DNA from 4 places in the Mesorhizobium sp. M0772 genome. Region 4 is predicted to be linked to each of the others. Evidence: predicted binding sites of a transcription regulator. Region 4 holds the regulator's gene; each other region holds the start of a gene.
What was found. Region 4 encodes PhoB, which activates phosphate uptake and scavenging genes when phosphate is short. Its sites were predicted from a motif close to TGTCATNNANCTGTCAT; they were not measured.
Positions count from the first base shown of each region.

Region 1: NKI06_RS01595 (PhoX family protein) is a predicted target of PhoB. The motif match lies at 2,290-2,306, and genes of this name have one in related genera.
Region 2: NKI06_RS17890 (DUF1045 domain-containing protein) is a predicted target of PhoB. The motif match lies at 2,290-2,306, and genes of this name have one in related genera.
Region 3: NKI06_RS08480 (ceramide glucosyltransferase) is a predicted target of PhoB. The motif match lies at 2,383-2,399, and genes of this name have one in related genera.

Region 1 is NZ_JAMYPB010000002.1:29,428-33,847, forward strand. It holds gene urtB (urea ABC transporter permease subunit UrtB) at 1-112, opposite strand, end outside; gene urtA (urea ABC transporter substrate-binding protein) at 225-1,535, opposite strand; gene NKI06_RS01590 (hypothetical protein) at 1,849-2,244, shown strand; gene NKI06_RS01595 (PhoX family protein) at 2,362-4,275, shown strand; gene NKI06_RS01600 (GMC family oxidoreductase) at 4,340-4,420, opposite strand, start outside.
Region 2 is NZ_JAMYPB010000025.1:51,908-56,327, forward strand. It holds gene iolE (myo-inosose-2 dehydratase) at 13-930, shown strand; gene NKI06_RS17880 (hypothetical protein) at 940-1,188, shown strand; gene iolB (5-deoxy-glucuronate isomerase) at 1,381-2,193, shown strand; gene NKI06_RS17890 (DUF1045 domain-containing protein) at 2,348-3,055, shown strand; gene NKI06_RS17895 (alpha-D-ribose 1-methylphosphonate 5-triphosphate diphosphatase) at 3,090-4,244, shown strand; gene phnN (phosphonate metabolism protein/1,5-bisphosphokinase (PRPP-forming) PhnN) at 4,241-4,420, shown strand, end outside.
Region 3 is NZ_JAMYPB010000009.1:48,954-53,373, reverse strand. It holds gene argF (ornithine carbamoyltransferase) at 1-558, shown strand, start outside; gene NKI06_RS08490 (Hsp33 family molecular chaperone) at 667-1,698, shown strand; gene apaG (Co2+/Mg2+ efflux facilitator ApaG/CorD) at 1,885-2,277, opposite strand; gene NKI06_RS08480 (ceramide glucosyltransferase) at 2,500-3,651, shown strand; gene NKI06_RS08475 (O-succinylhomoserine sulfhydrylase) at 3,663-4,420, opposite strand, start outside.
Region 4 is NZ_JAMYPB010000042.1:681-5,100, forward strand. It holds gene xylF (D-xylose ABC transporter substrate-binding protein) at 1-468, opposite strand, end outside; gene NKI06_RS23310 (ROK family protein) at 734-1,969, shown strand; gene phoB (phosphate regulon transcriptional regulator PhoB) at 2,000-2,689, opposite strand; gene phoU (phosphate signaling complex protein PhoU) at 2,706-3,410, opposite strand; gene pstB (phosphate ABC transporter ATP-binding protein PstB) at 3,451-4,275, opposite strand; gene pstA (phosphate ABC transporter permease PstA) at 4,293-4,420, opposite strand, start outside.

The DNA.
Region 1 (4,420 bases), on a different contig from region 4:
CCGTGGCGAATTTGGCGACGATGGCGCGCAGATCGGCTTCGGCTGCGTTCGACGGCAATAGGCTTGCCACCAGGAACACCAGCATGAGGCCGAGAGTGCGCAACAGGATCATCCGTTCAGATACTCTTCTGTGGGGAAATTCCGCGTCCGGGCGGGCTGAAGCGCCCGGACGCTTGGCGGTACCGATCGTGGGCGCGTCCACGCTCGGTCGGTCCCGGGAGGGATCAGTTCGTGCCCTTGCCGCCGCATTTGCCGGTGGCAACGTTGAAGTTGCCGCAGGACAGAGGCGCGCGCCAATCCGAAATCAGGTCCTTGGAATCGGGCAGATAGTCGGACCATTCGTCGCCCATCACGAGGCCGGGCGTCTGCGACACGGTCTCGAACTGGCCGTCGGCCTGGATCTCGCCGATCAGCACCGGCTTGGTGATGTGATGGTTCGGCATCATGGTCGAATAGCCGCCGGTGAGGTTCGGCACGGACACGCCGACCATGGCGTCGATGACCTTGTCGGGATCGGTGGTGCCGGCCTTTTCGACCGCCTTCACCCACATGTTGAAGCCGATATAGTGAGCTTCCATCGGGTCGTTGGTGGTGCGCTTGTCATTCTTGATGAACTTGTGCCAGTCGGCGATGAACTTCTTGTTTTCGGGTGTGTCGACGCTCTCGAAATAGTTCCAGGCAGCGAGATGGCCGACCAGCGGCGCGGTATCGAGACCGGCCAGTTCTTCCTCACCGACCGAAAAGGCCATGACCGGGATGTCCTCGGCCTTGATGCCCTGGTTGCCGAGTTCCTTGTAGAACGGAACGTTGGCGTCGCCATTGACGGTCGAGACGACGGCGGTCTTCTTGCCGGCCGAGCCGAATTTCTTGATTGCGGAGACTTCGGTCTGCCAGTCGGAGAAGCCGAACGGCGTGTAGTTGACCATGATGTCTTCGGCGGCGACGCCCTTGGCCTTCAGATAGGCCTCGAGGATTTTGTTGGTGGTTCGGGGATAGACGTAGTCGGTGCCTTCCAGCACCCAGCGCTTCACCGAGCCACCGTCCTCGCTCATGAGATAATCGACGGCAGGAATCGCCTGCTGGTTCGGGGCGGCGCCGGTGTAGAACACGTTGCGCTCGCTTTCCTCGCCCTCATACTGGACGGGGTAGAACAGGATGTTGTCGAGTTCCGAGAACACCGGCAGCACCGATTTGCGCGACACCGAGGTCCAGCAGCCGAACACGGCGGCGACCTTGTCCTTCGAGATCAGCTCGCGCGCCTTTTCGGCGAAGAGCGGCCAGTTGGAGGCCGGATCGACAACGACCGCCTCGAGCTTCTTGCCGAGCAGACCGCCCTTGGCATTCTGCTCTTCGATGAGCATCAGCATGGCGTCTTTCAGCGTCGTCTCCGAAATCGCCATGGTCCCCGACAGCGAATGCAGAATGCCGACCTTGATCGTATCTTCGGCGGCCTTGGCCGGAGACGACATCGACAGGCCGGCGGCGAACACGCCGGCCGAAAACATTTTTGTTATTGTGGAGAAATTACCCCTCATACCGAAGACTCCCAAGCTGTTTGATTGCACCGCGACAATGCAAAGCAACTGCCGTGCCAAACGCGAAGGCGCCGCTCACGAAGATGGAATAGCCGAGCGTTTTCAGCCGGTTGGTATATTGGCCTGGAGAAAAACAAAGGCAGCCGGTAAAAATTGATTGAGGCAAATTTGCGCAGCGCACACGACTTTTGCCTAATTTTCGCCCAAATAGGATAAATGCCTAGTTTTTGATCTCCGGCCGTGGGTTCCGGGCGAACAATGTTGCGGCACCGCGCAAAAATAGGGCAAGCTCGCCCTTCAAAAGAGAGACGTCATGACATCTCGCATCTCACGGATTTCCGGCATCCTGCTGCTGATGGCAACGAGCGGCGCCGCGCGCGCCGATTTCAGCGAGGGCAAACTTCCGGACGGCACCTATCATTGCGAGGTCTATTTGCTCGGCGCCTTCCTCAACCTCGGCGACATCACTATCAAGGGCAATGTCTATACCGGCCCGGTGACGTTCGGAACGGCGCTGCAAGGCTACAACTATCAGATGAACGCCAATGGCGAGATCACCTGGCTCGGGCCGCTGGGCGGCTATACCACCGGTGGCAACTCCGTCTCCATGACACAGGCAACACTGGACGGCGAGACCGCCCCGTCATTCGACGTCATTCTGAAGCAGCCCGACGGCGCCTTCACCGCCTCGACCTGCACCAAGGGCTGAGCGATGCGTAGTGCCGCGCCCAGTTGCGGCAAAACCTTCCTCTTATGTCATGTGAATGTTGCCTAAGCAGACTAGGGCAACGGTGCGCCGTAACATCCACCCTGAGAGGCAGACACCATGGCCAATGCACCGTCTTCATCCTCCCCCGTCATCCGCGAAATCATTGCCGAGCGCGTCTCGCGCCGGTCTCTTTTGAAAGGCAGCCTCGCCTCCGGCGCGCTGATTGCCGGCGGCAGCTTTGTCGGCTCCTTGTTTGCCGGCGAAACGCATGCCGCCACAGCGCAGTCGACGCTCGGCTTTCCCGAGCTGAAACGGGTCTACGGCAAGACCCATGCCGCCGCCGAAGGCTATGAGACGACCATCGTCGCGCGCTGGGGCGATCCGCTTGCAGCTGGCCTCGCCGAATTCGACGGCAACAAGGTCGCGGCGGAGGAACAGGAAAAGCGCTTCGGCTACAATTGCGACTACATCGCCTTCATGCCGCTGCCGAAGGGCACGGTGAATTCTGATCATGGCCTGCTCTGCGTCAACAACGAATACATCTCGCCCAATGTGATGTTTCCGGGGATGACCGAGGGCGATGCCGGCAAGACGATGACCAGGGAACAGGTCGATCTCGGCATGGCCGCGATGGGCCATTCGATCGTCGAGGTGCAATTGAAGGACGGCAAGTGGGAAACCGTGGCCGACAGTCCGCTGAACCGCCGCATCACCGCCAACACCGAAATGACCGTTTCCGGACCGGTTGCCGGCCATGCGCTGATGAAGACCTCGGCCGACGCGACTGGCACCAAAGTGCTCGGCACCAGCTACAACTGCAGCGGCGGTTTCACCCCGTGGGGTACGGTGCTGACCTGCGAGGAAGGCGTGTCCGACATTTTCGGCGGCGACCCGAAAAGGGCGCCGACCGCCGACCTGCTTGACCGTTACGGCTTCGACGGCTCCGACATCTATGGCCGCGGCCGCTTCCATGACCGCTTCAACCTCGACAAGGAACCGAACGAGGCCAACCGCTTCGACTGGGTGGTCGAGATCGACCCTTACGATCCTCAGTCCAGGCCGGTGAAGCGCACGGCACTTGGCCGCATGTCGCATGAGGCCTCGACCGTGGTCCTCAACAAGGACGGCCGCGTTGTCGTCTATATGGGTGACGACGACTATTTCGAATATATGTACCGCTTCGTCTCGGCCAAGGCCTATGACAAGGCCAACCCGGCCTCCGGCGCCGATCTGCTCGACGATGGCGTGCTGTCGGTCGCCCGCTTCGATGCCGATGGCTCGATGACGTGGCTGCCGTTGGTGCACGGCCAGGGCAAGCTTACCGTCGAGAACGGTTTTGCCGACCAGGCCGAGGTGCTGTTGAAGACGCGGTTTGCGGCAGATGCGCTCGGCGCCACGCCGATGGACCGGCCCGAGGACATCGAGACCAATCCGGTGACCGGCCGCGTCTATGCGGTGATGACCAAGAACAAGAAGCGCGACCAGTCAAAGGTCAATCCGGCCAACACGCGGCCGGAAAATCTCTGGGGCCATATTGTCGAACTGATCCCGCCCGGCGGCCGCGGCGCGGACGCCGACCACACGGCCGAAAACTATGCCTGGGACCTGTTCGTGCTCTGCGGCAATCCCAGGGATGCCAAGGTCGGCGCCACCTTCCATCCGGATACGTCGGACAATGGCTGGTTCGTCTGCCCCGACAACATCACCTTCGATCCGGCCGGGCGGCTGTGGGTGGCGACGGACGGCGCCAATGATTTCGACCTGCCGGACGGCGTCTATGGCGTCGATACCGAAGGTGCGGCGCGCGGCCTGCCGAAGCTGCTGTTCACCTGCCCGCATGGCGCCGAAGCGACCGGCCCATGCTTCACGCCGGACGGCACGACTTTGTTCCTGTCGGTGCAGCACCCTGCGGAAGATGCAGAGACGCTCGACAAGGCGCAGACGCTGTGGCCCGACTTCAGGGATGGCCAGCTGCCGCGACCGTCCGTCGTCGCCATCCGCCGCAAGGACGGACAGCCGGTCGGCGCATAGTGAGTCCTAGGGAAAAGGGCGGAACGCGCCATGCGCGTTCCGCGTAGCGATCCGGGAGGACGGCTCAGATCGTCTTGGCCGACATTTGCGAAGCGATGTATTCGGCCTGGCGGATAGCCAGCGACACAATCGTCAGCGTCGGATT
Region 2 (4,420 bases), on a different contig from region 4:
CGGAGCTAAAACTTGAAAGCCAAACTGGGCATGTCCCCCATTGCGTGGTGGAACGACGATCTTGCCGAACTCAGCGACGACGTCTCGCTGGAAGAGTGCCTGCGCCAGTCGCGCTCGGCAGGTTTCACCGGAATGGAAATGGGCCGGCGTTTTCCAAACGACCCCGAAATCATGCTGCCGATCCTGAAAAAGGCCGACGTGACGCTGTGCGGCGGCTGGTTCTCCGGCACCCTGGTTGATGAGGACATGGGCAAGAACAAGGATCGCATCCAGCCGATGATCGACCTGTTCAAGGCGGTGAATGCGCCTTGCATCGTCTATGGCGAGGTCGGCCGCTCGATCCAGGGCGATCGCTCCAGGCCTCTCGCCACCAAGCCGAAATTGTCGAACGACGAGATGAGGGCCTATGCCAGGCGCCTCACCGAATTCGGCGAATGGTGCGCCGAGCAAGGCATGCCGCTGTCCTATCACCATCACATGGCGGCAGTGGTCGAGACTGAGCCGGAGCTCGATGCCTTCATGCGCCATTCCGGCGAAGGCATTCCGTTGCTGCTCGATGCAGGGCATCTCGCCTTTGCCGGCGGCGACGTGCTGCGCGCCATCGACAACCACCACAAGCGGATCAGCCATGTCCATGTGAAGGATGTGCGCATGGGCGTGATCGACGGGCTCGACCGCACGAAACAGTCCTTTCTCGAGGCCGTGGCGCTCGGTGCCTTCACGGTGCCTGGCGACGGTTCGCTCGATTTCGGCGCCATCGTGCAGCGCTTCGCCGACCATGGCTATGAAGGCTGGTTCGTCGTCGAGGCCGAGCAGGACCCGAAGAAGAACCCGCCGCTCAAGATGGCGCAGGTCGGCCACAAGGAATTGATGCGGGTGATGACGGCGGCCGGCTACACGGTGGAAACGCAGGGTTTTCCCAATGCCTGAGGCGATCCGATGAAGGATTACGAGCACCCGTTCTTCCGGCCGCTGTGGCGGCGCGTTGCCGTCGTCGCCGTCTGCGTGATCTGGGCCGGAATAGAATTCGCCTCCGGCACCCCATTCTGGGGCATCATTGCGCTCGGCTTTGCCGCCTACGCCGTCTGGCAGTTCTTCTATCTTTACAAGCCGGTGGAGGAGAGCAAGGCTGCGCCTGATCGACCGAAGACCGGCGAAGCGAAGGCGGACGCCGGACCGAAGGAATGAAGCGGCCGTGGCTCGGAAGGGCTTGCGGGTCGGACACTGGACACCTGGCGTATCGCCTACGTCGATGATTGGCCGGAACGTCCCTCGCTTCGTCATCCTAGGGTCTTCGCGACGGAGCTTCGCTCCTGCTTCGCCCTAGGATGACGAAGTTGAGAGGCCGACCTCGAAGACATGCGATAGGAGAGACAAAACATGTCGAAACTGCTCGTCAAAGCCGACAAGGGCCATGGCCGCGTCGCCCATGTCACGCCCAAAAGCGCCGGATGGACCTATGTCGGCTTCGACCTGCACCGGCTGAAGCCGGGCGCGACCGCATCCGGCAAGACGCGGGATCGCGAAGTCTGCCTGGTGTTCGTCACCGGCAAGGGCACGGCAAGGGCCGGCGGCCAGGAACTCGGCCTGCTCGGCGAGCGCATGTCGCCCTTCGAGGGCAAGCCGTGGTCGGTCTATATTCCGGAGGGGTCGGATTGGTCGGTCACCGCCGACACCGATCTCGAGCTCGCGGTCTGCTCGGCGCCGGGCCTTGGCGGCGGCTTGCCCGTTCGCGTCATCGCACCCGACGACCTCGGCCAGGAGACTCGGGGCAAAGGCACCAACACGCGCTACGTCACCAACATATTGCCCGAGGGTAAGCCGGCCGACTCGCTGCTGGTGGTCGAGGTCATCACGCCCGGCGGCCACACATCGAGCTACCCGCCGCACAAGCACGACCAGGACAATCTGCCGGCCGAATCCTATCTTGAGGAAACCTACTACCACCGCCTCAACCCGCCGCAGGGTTTTGCCTTCCAGCGCGTCTACACCGACGCCGACAAGACCGGCGCCCGCGAACTGGACGAAGCCATGGCGATCGAGGACGGCGATGTTGTGCTGGTGCCCAAGGGCTATCACCCCTGCGCCGCCTGCCACGGCTACGACCTCTATTACCTTAACGTCATGGCCGGGCCGAAGCGGACATGGAAGTTCCACAACGCGCTCGAGCACGAATGGCTGATGAAGGCCTGATCGGCCTTCGCTTGCGGCGGAAGCTGTTGGTCCAGCAGGAAAAAATCGTCGGCTAAGGACCTGCGGGGTCGATTTGCCTTCGAAAACCCGCATAAGCTTCGTCAATCCGTCATGGAAATCACCTATGGCAGCGGGCTGACGAGGATTTTTTTCGATGCGCTACGCCATCTATTTCACCCCGAGGCAGGACGAGCCGCTGGCGCGGCTCGCCGCCAACTGGCTGGGCCGCGACCCCTTTGGCGCCGCCACCAGGCCGGTCGAGGCGGTGGGCGAGCTGTCGGCGGCCGAAGTCGCCTTTCACACCGCATCGGCGCGGCGCTACGGTTTTCATGCGACGCTGAAAGCGCCCTTCCGGTTGGCCGCCAACGAAACCGAAAGCTCGTTGCGCGCGGCGCTGGACGCCTTTGCCGAAGCAACGCCGACGGTCACCATCCCGCGCCTGGTCGTCAGCCAGATCGATGGTTTCTTCGCTTTGCTGCCGGAAGGCCCGCTGCCGCCGCTCAACCGTTTCGCCGATGATGTCGTGCTTAGCTTCGACCGTTTTCGCGCGCCGCTCACCGAGGCCGAGAGCGCGCGGCGCAGCCCGGATTCGCTGAAACCCGCCGAGTTCCGCAATCTCTGTCAGTGGGGCTACCCCTACGTGTTCGAGACCTTTCGCTTCCACATGACACTGTCCGGCCGGGCCGGGCCGCAGGAAAGCCAACGTCTGCGCGCGGCAATCGACAGCCTGTTCGCCGATGTGCTGCAGCAGCCGGTGCTGGTGGATGCGCTGACGCTGTTCGTCGAAACCGAACCGGGCGCTCCGTTCATGGTGCTTTCGCATCATGCGCTCGGCCGCCGCGCTGCCCGAAAAACCGCCTGACCGCAATTCGTCCGAGTAAGCAAGGACTGCCTGAATGACCGCCGAAACTGTTCTCCACAACGCCCGCATCGTGCTTGCCGACGAGATCGTCGAAGGGTCGCTCGTGCTGCGCGACGGTTTTATCTCCGGCGTCGACGCCGGCACCGGCCACACCGGCGGGAGCATGGGCGGCGAGGACATGGGCGGCGACTACATCATTCCCGGCCTGGTCGAGCTGCACACTGACCATCTCGAAGGCCACTATGCGCCGCGCCCGAAAGTGCGCTGGAACCCGATCGCCGCCGTCCTTGCCCATGACGCGCAGGTGGCCACCGCCGGCATCACCACCGTCCTCGACGCTTTGCGTGTCGGCATGGACGAGGACGCGGATATTACCTCCGACGACATCCGCAAGCTCGCCGGCGCGATCGAGGACAGCGTCGCGAAAGACCGGTTGCGGGCCGACCATTTCTTGCACCTGCGCTGCGAGGTCTCGGCGCCGGATTGCTTGCGGGCTTTCGCCAATTTCGATGGCGACGAGCGGGTCAAACTGGCCTCGCTGATGGACCATGCGCCGGGACAGCGCCAGTTCGTCAATCTCGAGACCTACGCCTATTACTACCAGCGCAAGCTGAAGCTGACCGATCGCGACTTCCAATTGTTCTGCGAAAAGCGGATGTCGGAATCAGCGAAGAATTCGGGACCGAACCGGGTGGCGATATCAGCCGCCTGCAACGAGTGGGGCATTGTGCTGGCGAGCCATGACGACGCCACATCGGGCCATGTCGACGAAGCGATCGAGCAGGGCGTGCGCGTCGCGGAATTCCCGACCACGCTGGAAGCCGCCAAGGCCTCGAAGGATGCCGGGCTCGGCGTGCTGATGGGCGCGCCCAACGTCATGCGCGGCTCCTCGCATTCGGGCAACGTCTCGGCCCGCACGCTGGCCGGCGACGGCCTGCTCGACATATTGTCGTCCGACTACATTCCCTTCAGCCTGATCCAGTCGGCCTTCTTCCTCGGCGACGTCGTCGAGGGCATTTCCCTGCCGCAGGCGGTTGCGATGGTGTCGAAGAATCCGGCCGAGGCGATCGGCCTAAACGACCGCGGCGTCATCGAACAGGGCCGCCGCGCCGACCTCGTGCGTGTGCGCGTCGACGACCATGTGCCGGTCGTGCGCACTGTCTGGCGCCAAGGGCGCCGGGTCGCCTGATGGTCTCGGCGTCGATCGAGCGCGAACTCAGCAGCGAGGCCTTTCCGCTCCGCAACGGCGTGTTTGTCGCCGTCGTCGGCCCGAGTGGCGCCGGCAAGGATACGGTAATCGGTTATGCCCGCACCTTGTTTGCCGACGAGACGAGGCTGGAGTTCGTCCGCCGGGTCATCACCAGG
Region 3 (4,420 bases), on a different contig from region 4:
ACGATTCCGGTCATCAACGGGCTGACCGACGACACCCATCCCTGTCAGCTGATGGCCGACATCATGACCTTCGAGGAGCATCGCGGTCCGGTTGCCGGCAAGACCATCGCCTGGACCGGCGACGGCAACAACGTGCTGCATTCGCTGCTCGAAGCCTCGGCGCGGTTCCGCTTCAACCTGAACGTCGCAGTGCCGGAAGGCAGCGAGCCGGCGCAGAAGCACATCGACTGGTCGAAGTCCAATGGCGGCAAGCTGCACTTCACCCGCTCGCCCGAAGAGGCCGTCGACCAAGCCGACTGCATCGTCACCGACTGCTGGGTGTCTATGGGCCAGGAACACCGCGCCCGCGGCCATAATGTCTTCTCACCCTATCAGGTCAATGCGGCGCTGATGGCCAGGGCCAAGCCCGACGCCCTGTTCATGCACTGCCTGCCGGCGCACCGCGGCGAGGAAGTGACCGACGAGGTCATCGACGGTCCGCATTCGGTGGTCTTCGACGAAGCCGAGAACCGGCTTCACGCCCAGAAGGCGGTTTTGGCCTGGTGTCTGGGCGCTTGATCTCCAGGCGCTTGATCTCCAAGCGCTTGATCCGGGGCGGCGTGATGCCTATTTGCGCCGCATCACGCAAATCAAGCGCGTTTGGACGCATGCACCCCTCCGGGCCGCATGGCCGCGCCCTGGAGCTTTGTCATGTTGGAAACGCATCAAGTGACTGAACATCACCCCAAACTCGGCGAGTTCGGCTATGCCGGCGACGATCATGTCGTACCCTTCGAGGTCGGCCCGCTCGACGTGCGCGGCCGCACCGTGCAACTCGGGCCGATGCTCGACGCCATCCTCAACCGTCACGACTATCCCGAGCCGGTCGCCCGCCTGCTCGCGGAAGCCTGTGTGCTGACGGTGCTGCTCGGCACCTCGCTCAAATTCGAAGGCAAGTTCATCCTGCAGACCCGCACCGACGGGCCTGTCGACATGCTGGTCGCGGATTTCTCCACGCCCTCGGCATTGCGCGCCTATGCGCGCTTCGATGCCGACCGGCTGGAGGCCCTGGTGGCCGCAGGCCAGACCTCGCAGCAGACGCTGCTGGGCAGCGGCGTTTTGGCGCTGACCATCGACCAAGGCGCGCACACGCAGCGCTATCAGGGCATCGTCCAGCTCGACGGCGAGACGCTGGAAGACGCCGCGCGCACCTATTTCCGCCAGTCGGAGCAGATCCCGACCGACCTCCGGCTGTCGGTGGCCAAGCTGCTGACGCCCGGCCCCGGCGGTGCGCGCGAGCAGTGGCGCGCCGGCGGTATCCTGGCGCAGTTCCTGCCGCAGTCACCCGAGCGCATGCGCGTGCCCGACATTTCGGGCGGCGACGGCGATCCGCGTGACGTGACGCAGGAGCCGGCCGACAATTCGTGGCGCGAGCTGGTGGCGCTGCTCGGCACCATCGAGCCGACCGAGCTGATCGACCCGACCATCGGCGCCGAGCGGCTGCTCTACAGGCTGTTCCACGAACATGGCGTGCGCGTCTTCGGCGGCGTGCCGGTCGCCGACCAATGTTCCTGCTCAAGGGACAAGATACGCGGCATCCTCAAGGGGTTTTCCGCGCAGGAGATCAAGGACAGCACCGAAGATGGCGGCATCCACGTCGCCTGCGAGTTCTGCTCGAAGCAGTACGACTTCGACCCGGCGGAGTTTGCAGCTCAGTAGCATCTCTTCCTTCTCCCCGTTCACGGGGAGAAGGTGCCCGAAGGGCGGATGAGGGGCAGCGCGAACTTTGGTGAATGGCCGCGCATAGCCTACGTCATGTGCGTGGAAGATAACCTCATGAGTCCGGCGGCGCCCCTCATTGCACTGCCGGGCATTTCTCCCCGTATAGAGATGGGGAGAAAACCCTTAATTCACCGTCCGCCGCGTCCCCGGCAGATCCAGCGAAAACGCGGGAATATCGACGTCGAACGTCTCGCCCTTTTTGTTGCGCATGGTGTAGTGGCCGACCATGAAGCCGGAGGGCGTCGAGAGCGGGCAGCCTGACGTGTATTGATAGCTGTCGCCGGGATTGAGCTCAGGCTGGTCGCCGACCACGCCGGCGCCGCGCACTTCCTCGATCCGGCCGCTGCCGTCGGTGATGTGCCAGTAACGCGACATAAGCTGCACGAAATCGTCGGACTGGTTGTCGATCGTCACCTGGTAGCCCCAGACATAACGGTTCTCCGCCGGGTCCGAGCGGTCCTCCAGGTAGAACGGTCTGACCTGCACTTCGATGTTGCGCGTGACGGCGCGATACATGGGCTGCTCCGGTTGCGCGGCAAGGAACATTTGTCGCGCTATGCGGTTTGATACGCGCACAACGGCATGTCCTGCCAGCCTCAAAGCGGAGGTGCCGACAAACAATGTCATTTAAGTGACACATGACAGTGTTGGTGTGCGCAAACCTTGCCGGCGACTCAAGGCCCATCTGTCGACTGACAAAGCAGCCGCGAGCGGCCTTTCCGGAGTGACCAGATCTCGATGGAACCAGCTCTCACAGCCGCCTTCGCTTCCTCCGCTTTGCTTCTTTCCAATCTCGCCAGCATCCTGCTTGCTTCGTCGAAACTGCAAGCGCGTCGCCTTATCCCTCCGCCGTCCGACGAGCAGCCACCGGTCTCGATCGTCGTGCCGTCGCGCGGCGTGGAGCCGTTCACACAAGAGACGCTGCAGCGAGCCTTCTCGCTCGACTGGCCGCGCTACGAACTGATCTTCTGCGTCGCTCACGCCGACGATCCCGTCGTCAAACTGATAAACAGGGCGATCGTCCTGTTTCCCAACGTGCCGGCCCGGCTGCTGATCGGCGACGACCGCGTCAGCAGCAACCCGAAGCTCAACAACTGCGTCAAGGGCTGGGAAGCGGCGCGCAATCATTGGGTTATTCTGGCGGATTCCAACGTGCTGATGCCTAGGGATTACGTCCAGCACCTGATGGCGGCCTGGCGGACCAATACCGGGCTTATCTGCTCGACGCCGATCGGCTCGCGGCCGGAAGGCTTCTGGGCCGAGGTCGAATGCGCGTTCCTCAACACGCTGCAGGCGCGCTGGCAATATGCCGGCGAGGCGCTTGGCCTCGGCTTTGCCCAGGGCAAGAGCATGCTGTGGAACAAGCCGATGCTCGATACCAATGGCGGTATCCGCGCGCTGGCCGCCGAGATCGCCGAGGATGCTGCTGCAACCAAGCTGGTCAACGGACTGGGCCTGCGCGTCAATCTCGTTGCCTCGCCTTTCGAGCAACCACTGGGGCAGCGCCGACTTGCCGACATCTGGTCGCGTCAGGCGCGCTGGGCGCGGTTGCGCCGCGTCACTTTCCCGCTGTTTTTCGCACCCGAGATCCTGACCGGCGTCGCCGTGCCGTTGGCGTTGGCGCTGGTGGCGGCAGCAAGTGCCGGCATCAGCCTGCCGGCCACGGTGTTGGCCGTGCTGACGGCGGCCTACATTCCCGAATGCGCGCTGGCCGCGGCCAAGGGCTGGCATCTGTCGCTGCGCATGGTCCCGGCGATGATGGTCCGCGACATGATGCTTCCCGCCATATGGGCGCGCGGCTGGCTGAGCGGCGCCGTCGATTGGCGCGGCAACACCATGATCATCGGCACCAAGGCAGCCGAGCTGGAAGAGGCTTCGTCGGGAGCGTGACGCCTCGCGGCCTACCCGGCTGCCTTCAGCGCCTGCGCAACGTCCTCCAGCAGATCGTCCGTATCCTCAAGACCGACCGACAGCCTGAGCGTTCCCGGCCCGATGCCAAGCTCGGCGCGAGCTTCGTCGCTGAGGTTCTTGTGCGTGGTGGTCGCCGGATGGGTGATCAGGCTCTTGGCGTCGCCGAGATTGTTGGAGATCAGCACGATGTCGAGCGCGTTCTGCAAGGCGAAGGCCGCCTGCTTGCCGCCCTTCACGTCGAGGCAGATCAGCGTCGATCCGCCCGTCATCTGCTTCTTGACGATGTCGGCCTGCGGGTGGTCGGCGCGGCCGGGATAGATGACGCGGGCGATTTCCGGCCGTCCTGCCAGGAAATCCGCGATCTTGGCCGCGCTTTCCGTCTGCTGGCGCACCCGAACCGGCAGCGTCTCCAGGCCCTTGAGCAGCGTCCAGGCGTTGAACGGCGACAGGCTCGGGCCGGTGTGGCGGAAATAGTCGTGCAAATTCTCGTCGATCCATTTCTTGTCGGACAGGATGATGCCGCCGAGACAGCGTCCCTGGCCGTCAATGTGCTTGGTCGCGGAGTAGACGACGATATGGGCGCCGAGCTGCAAGGGCTTCTGCTGCAAGGGCGTGGCAAAGACATTGTCGACGATCAGCCTGGCGCCGATCGAGGTGGCGAGCGCCGCCACCGCTGCGATGTCGACCACTTCCAGCGTCGGATTGGTCGGGCTTTCCAGGAAGAACAGTTTCGTGTTCGGCCGCACCG
Region 4 (4,420 bases):
GCCCGAGCCCTTGATGAAGACATAGTTGCCTTCGGGCTTCGCCTTGAACACTTCGCGGGCCTGCATGCGGCCGACTTCCTTGTTGTCGAAGGTCAGGTAGAAGACGTCCTTGTTCTCGATCAGGCGGTCATAGCCGACGACCGGAATGCCTTCGTCCAGCGCCTTCTGCACCGCCGGGCCGACGGCCGAGGCGTCCTGCGCCAGGATGATCAGCGAGTTGGCGCCCTGCGAGATCAGGCTTTCGACGTCGGTCAGCTGCTTGCCGGGATTGGACTGCGCGTCGGCCGAAATGTACTTGTCGCCGGCAGCCTCGATCGCCGTTTTCATCGCCGCCTCGTCGGTCTTCCAGCGCTCTTCCTGGAAGTTCGACCACGACACGCCGATGACCTTGTCCTTCGCCTGCGCGACCGACATCAGCGCCAGCGACATGGCGACACCCGCCAGCATGGCGGCTGCAAATCTGTTCATTATAACCCTCCCTGCGCCGCCCACGGCGCGACAAAACCGGCCCGAAGGCCTGCACAAAGAGGCTCCATTTTTTCGAGCCTCGAAAAAATACTGGTTCAATGATAAGGCACTGTCAACATCGATTATGATGGATTCTGATGGCGTTGCCGAATTTTTTCGAGCTCCGCAATAAACAATGACAGGGCTGCCGGCGTCTGCCAATATTTGGCTGGTGCCGTCGAACGCCTTCACTATCATGAGGCGCGAGGAGGCCGGGAGGAAACAAATGTCGGTTGGGATCCGCCACGACGATCTGCGCCGTCGCAACCGTGCGATGGTGATTTCGGCCGTGCGCCGGGCCGGCCAGCCGTCGCGGACCGAGATTGCGGCGACCACCGGCCTCAGCCATTCGACGATATCGGCAATCTCGTCTGATCTAATTCAAGAAGGCATCCTGATTGAAGGCAAGCCTGGCGAGACCGGCTCGCTGAAACGCGGCCGGCCGCAGGTCGGCCTTGGCCTCAACCCGGAAGCGGCGGCGGTCATGACCGTGGTGCTGTCGCTGAACTTCCTCTCCGTCACCGTCATCGACTATGCCGGCCAGGTGGTCGCGGAAGAACAGCGCCGGCTCGACACGCTGACCATGCCGCGCGACGAGCTGATCGGCGAATGCGTAGCAATCGTCGGGCGGCGTCTCGCGGACCCGGACCTCGATGTCCAGAGCATCGCCCGCATTGCCATGGGCATCCAGGGCATCACCGATTCGCAGGCGCGGGCCATGCTGTGGTCGCCAATCACGCCACTGACCGACATTGCCTTCGCCGACATGTTGGAAGCGGAATTCGGCATTCCTGCCACCATGGAGAACGACTGCAATATGATGGCGGTGGCCCTGCAATGGCGCCAGCCCGAGCGCTACCGCGACAATTTCATCGCGATCCTCTTGTCGCACGGCATCGGCATGGGGCTGGTGCTGAAAGGCGAACTGTTCACCGGCACCCATTCCTCGGGCGGCGAGTTCGGCCACATGATCCACCGTCCGGGCGGCGCGCTCTGCCGCTGCGGGCGGCGCGGCTGCGTCGAGGCCTATGCCGGAAACTACGCCATCTGGCGCAGCGCCAAAATGATGAGCGAAGATGCCGAGCCGGTCGATATCGGCGACGCTGATATGCGCGCACTCGCCGCGCGCGCCCGCGAAACCGATGGCCCGGAGCGCGAAGCCTATCGCAAGGCCGGTGAGGCGCTCGGCTTCGGCCTCGGCAGCCTGTTTGCGCTGATCGACCCGGCGCCTGTCGCCATGGTTGGCGTCAGCGCCGCCGCCTTCGACCTGATCGAGCCGGCATTGCGCGAAGCGATCGCCCAGACCGCCGGCGGCCAGCACTCGAAGTCGATCTCCTTCGACACCGAGCCCAACGAGCTGCCGCTGATCCGCGAAGGCTGTGCCATGCGCGCGCTCGGCTTCGTCGATCAGGAGATTTTCGCGCCGGGCATTCAGGCCAAATCCGGCAAGCATGTCGCCTGAATGGCCGGCAACGGCGCGACGCGCAGCATCCTAGTCTTCCCTGATCGCGTAGCCGGCGCCGCGAATGGTACGGATGACATCCGGCATGCGGCCGTTGTTGACCGCTTTGCGTAAGCGCCCGACATGGACGTCGACGGTTCGCTCGTCGATATAGATCGTCTCGCCCCAGACATTGTCGAGCAGTTGGCTGCGCGAGAACACGCGGCCGGGATGGCGCATCATGAATTCGAGCAGCCGGAACTCGGTCGGTCCGAGCCTGATCTCGCTCTTCTTGCGGTAGACACGGTGCGACTCGCGGTCGAGCACGATGTCGCCGACCTTGAGCACGCTGGACAGCACTTCCGGCTTGGCCCGGCGCAGCAGCGCCTTCACGCGCGCCATGAACTCCGGCGTCGAGAATGGCTTGACCAGATAGTCGTCGGCACCGGTGGACAGGCCGCGCACGCGATCGCTTTCCTCACCGCGCGCGGTCAGCATGATGATCGGCAGCCGCTCGGTTTCGGGCCGCACTCTAAGCCGCCGGCAGAGCTCGATGCCGGAAACAGCGGGCACCATCCAGTCGAGCACCAGGAGATCGGGCACGTTTTCCTGCAGGCGGATCTCGGCCTCGTCGCCGCGTGTCACCACCTCGACCTGATAGCCTTCGGATTCGAGGTTGTAGCGGAGGAGCACGCCCAGCGGCTCCTCGTCCTCCACGACCATGATGCGTGGCGCGATCATAGGCAGTTCACCCTCATCAGGCCGGCGTGGCCATCGCCGTCTCGTCCTGCTTCGGACGATTGGCGGGCAATTGCTGGCCGGTCAGCACATAATACGCATTTTCGGCGATGTTGGTGACATGATCGCCGATGCGCTCAAGATTCTTGGCGCAGAACAAGAGATGCGTGCAGGCGGTGATGTTGCGAGGGTCTTCCATCATGTAGGTCAAAAGCTCACGAAACACGGACGTGTATTTGACGTCGATGCGCTCGTCGTCATTCCTGAGTTTTGCAAGAGCTGCCGCATCGGTGGCGGCATATTCCTCGACGACGCCTTGCACCTGGATCAGCACCAGTTGCGCCATGGCATCGATGGAGTGCGAGAAGTCGCGCGGCGTGACGCTCAAGCCCACGGTGCCGACGCGTTTGGCGATGTTCTTGGCGAGATCGCCGATGCGCTCGAGGTCGCCCGCCATGCGGATCGAGCCGACCACGGCGCGCAGATCGTTGGCCATCGGCTGGCGCTTGGCGATCAGCGTGATGGCGCGGTCGTCCAGTTCGCGCTGGCGCGCATCCATGATGGCGTCGTCGGAAACGACACGCTGTGCCAGCGCATTGTCCGAATTGAGCAGCGCCCTGGTCGAGCCGCTGACCATCGAGCCTGCCAGATCGCCCATGTCGCGGATCAGCTTGCTGATCTGCCCGAGCTCTTCATCGAAGGAGGCGACGGTATGTTCACCCATGATCTTGGTCCTCGTGCCTGAAAATTCACCCGCCGGAGGCTCAGCCGAAGCGGCCGGTAATGTAATCCTGGGTGCGCTTGTCGTCGGGGTTGGTGAACATCTTGTCGGTTGCGCCCTCCTCGACGAGATAGCCGAGATGGAACATCGCCGTGCGCTGCGACACGCGCGCCGCCTGCTGCATCGAGTGGGTGACGATGACGATCGTGTAGTTCTGGCGCAGTTCGTCGATCAACTCCTCGACACGGGCGGTGGCGATCGGATCAAGCGCCGAGCAGGGCTCATCCATCAGGATCACCTCCGGCGACACGGCGATGGCGCGCGCGATGCACAGGCGCTGCTGCTGGCCGCCGGACAGGCCGGTGCCGGGCTCCTGCAGGCGGTCCTTGACCTCGTTCCAGATCGCCGCCTTCTTCAGGCTCTGCTCGACGATCTGGTCCATGTCGGACTTGCGCTTGGCCAGCCCATGGATGCGCGGGCCGTAGGCGACGTTCTCGTAGATCGACTTCGGGAACGGATTGGGTTTCTGGAACACCATGCCGACGCGTGCGCGCAGTTCGACGACATCGATGTTCTTGTCGTAGATGTCGTCTTCATCGAGCGTGATCTTGCCGGTCACCCGCGCCGAATCGATGGTGTCGTTCATGCGGTTGAGGCAGCGCAGGAAGGTCGACTTGCCGCAGCCGGACGGGCCGATCAGCGCCGTCACCTGGTTCTGGCGGACGTCGAGATTGACGTCGAACAACGCCTGCTTCTCGCCGTAGAAGACGCCGACCTTGTCGCCGCGCATCTTGATGACTTCGTTCGACTTGGCGTTCATTTTGTCGCCCACTGCATGCTCAAGGGACTGTTCGGTCATGATGTTCATACCAAATTGCCTTTTTTCTACCAGCGCCGCTCGAACCGGCGCCGGAGCACGATCGCGGTGATGTTCATGGCCATGAGGAAGACGAGCAGGATGATGATGGCGCCGGACATGCGCTCGACAAAAGCGCGCTCAGCCTCGTTTGCCC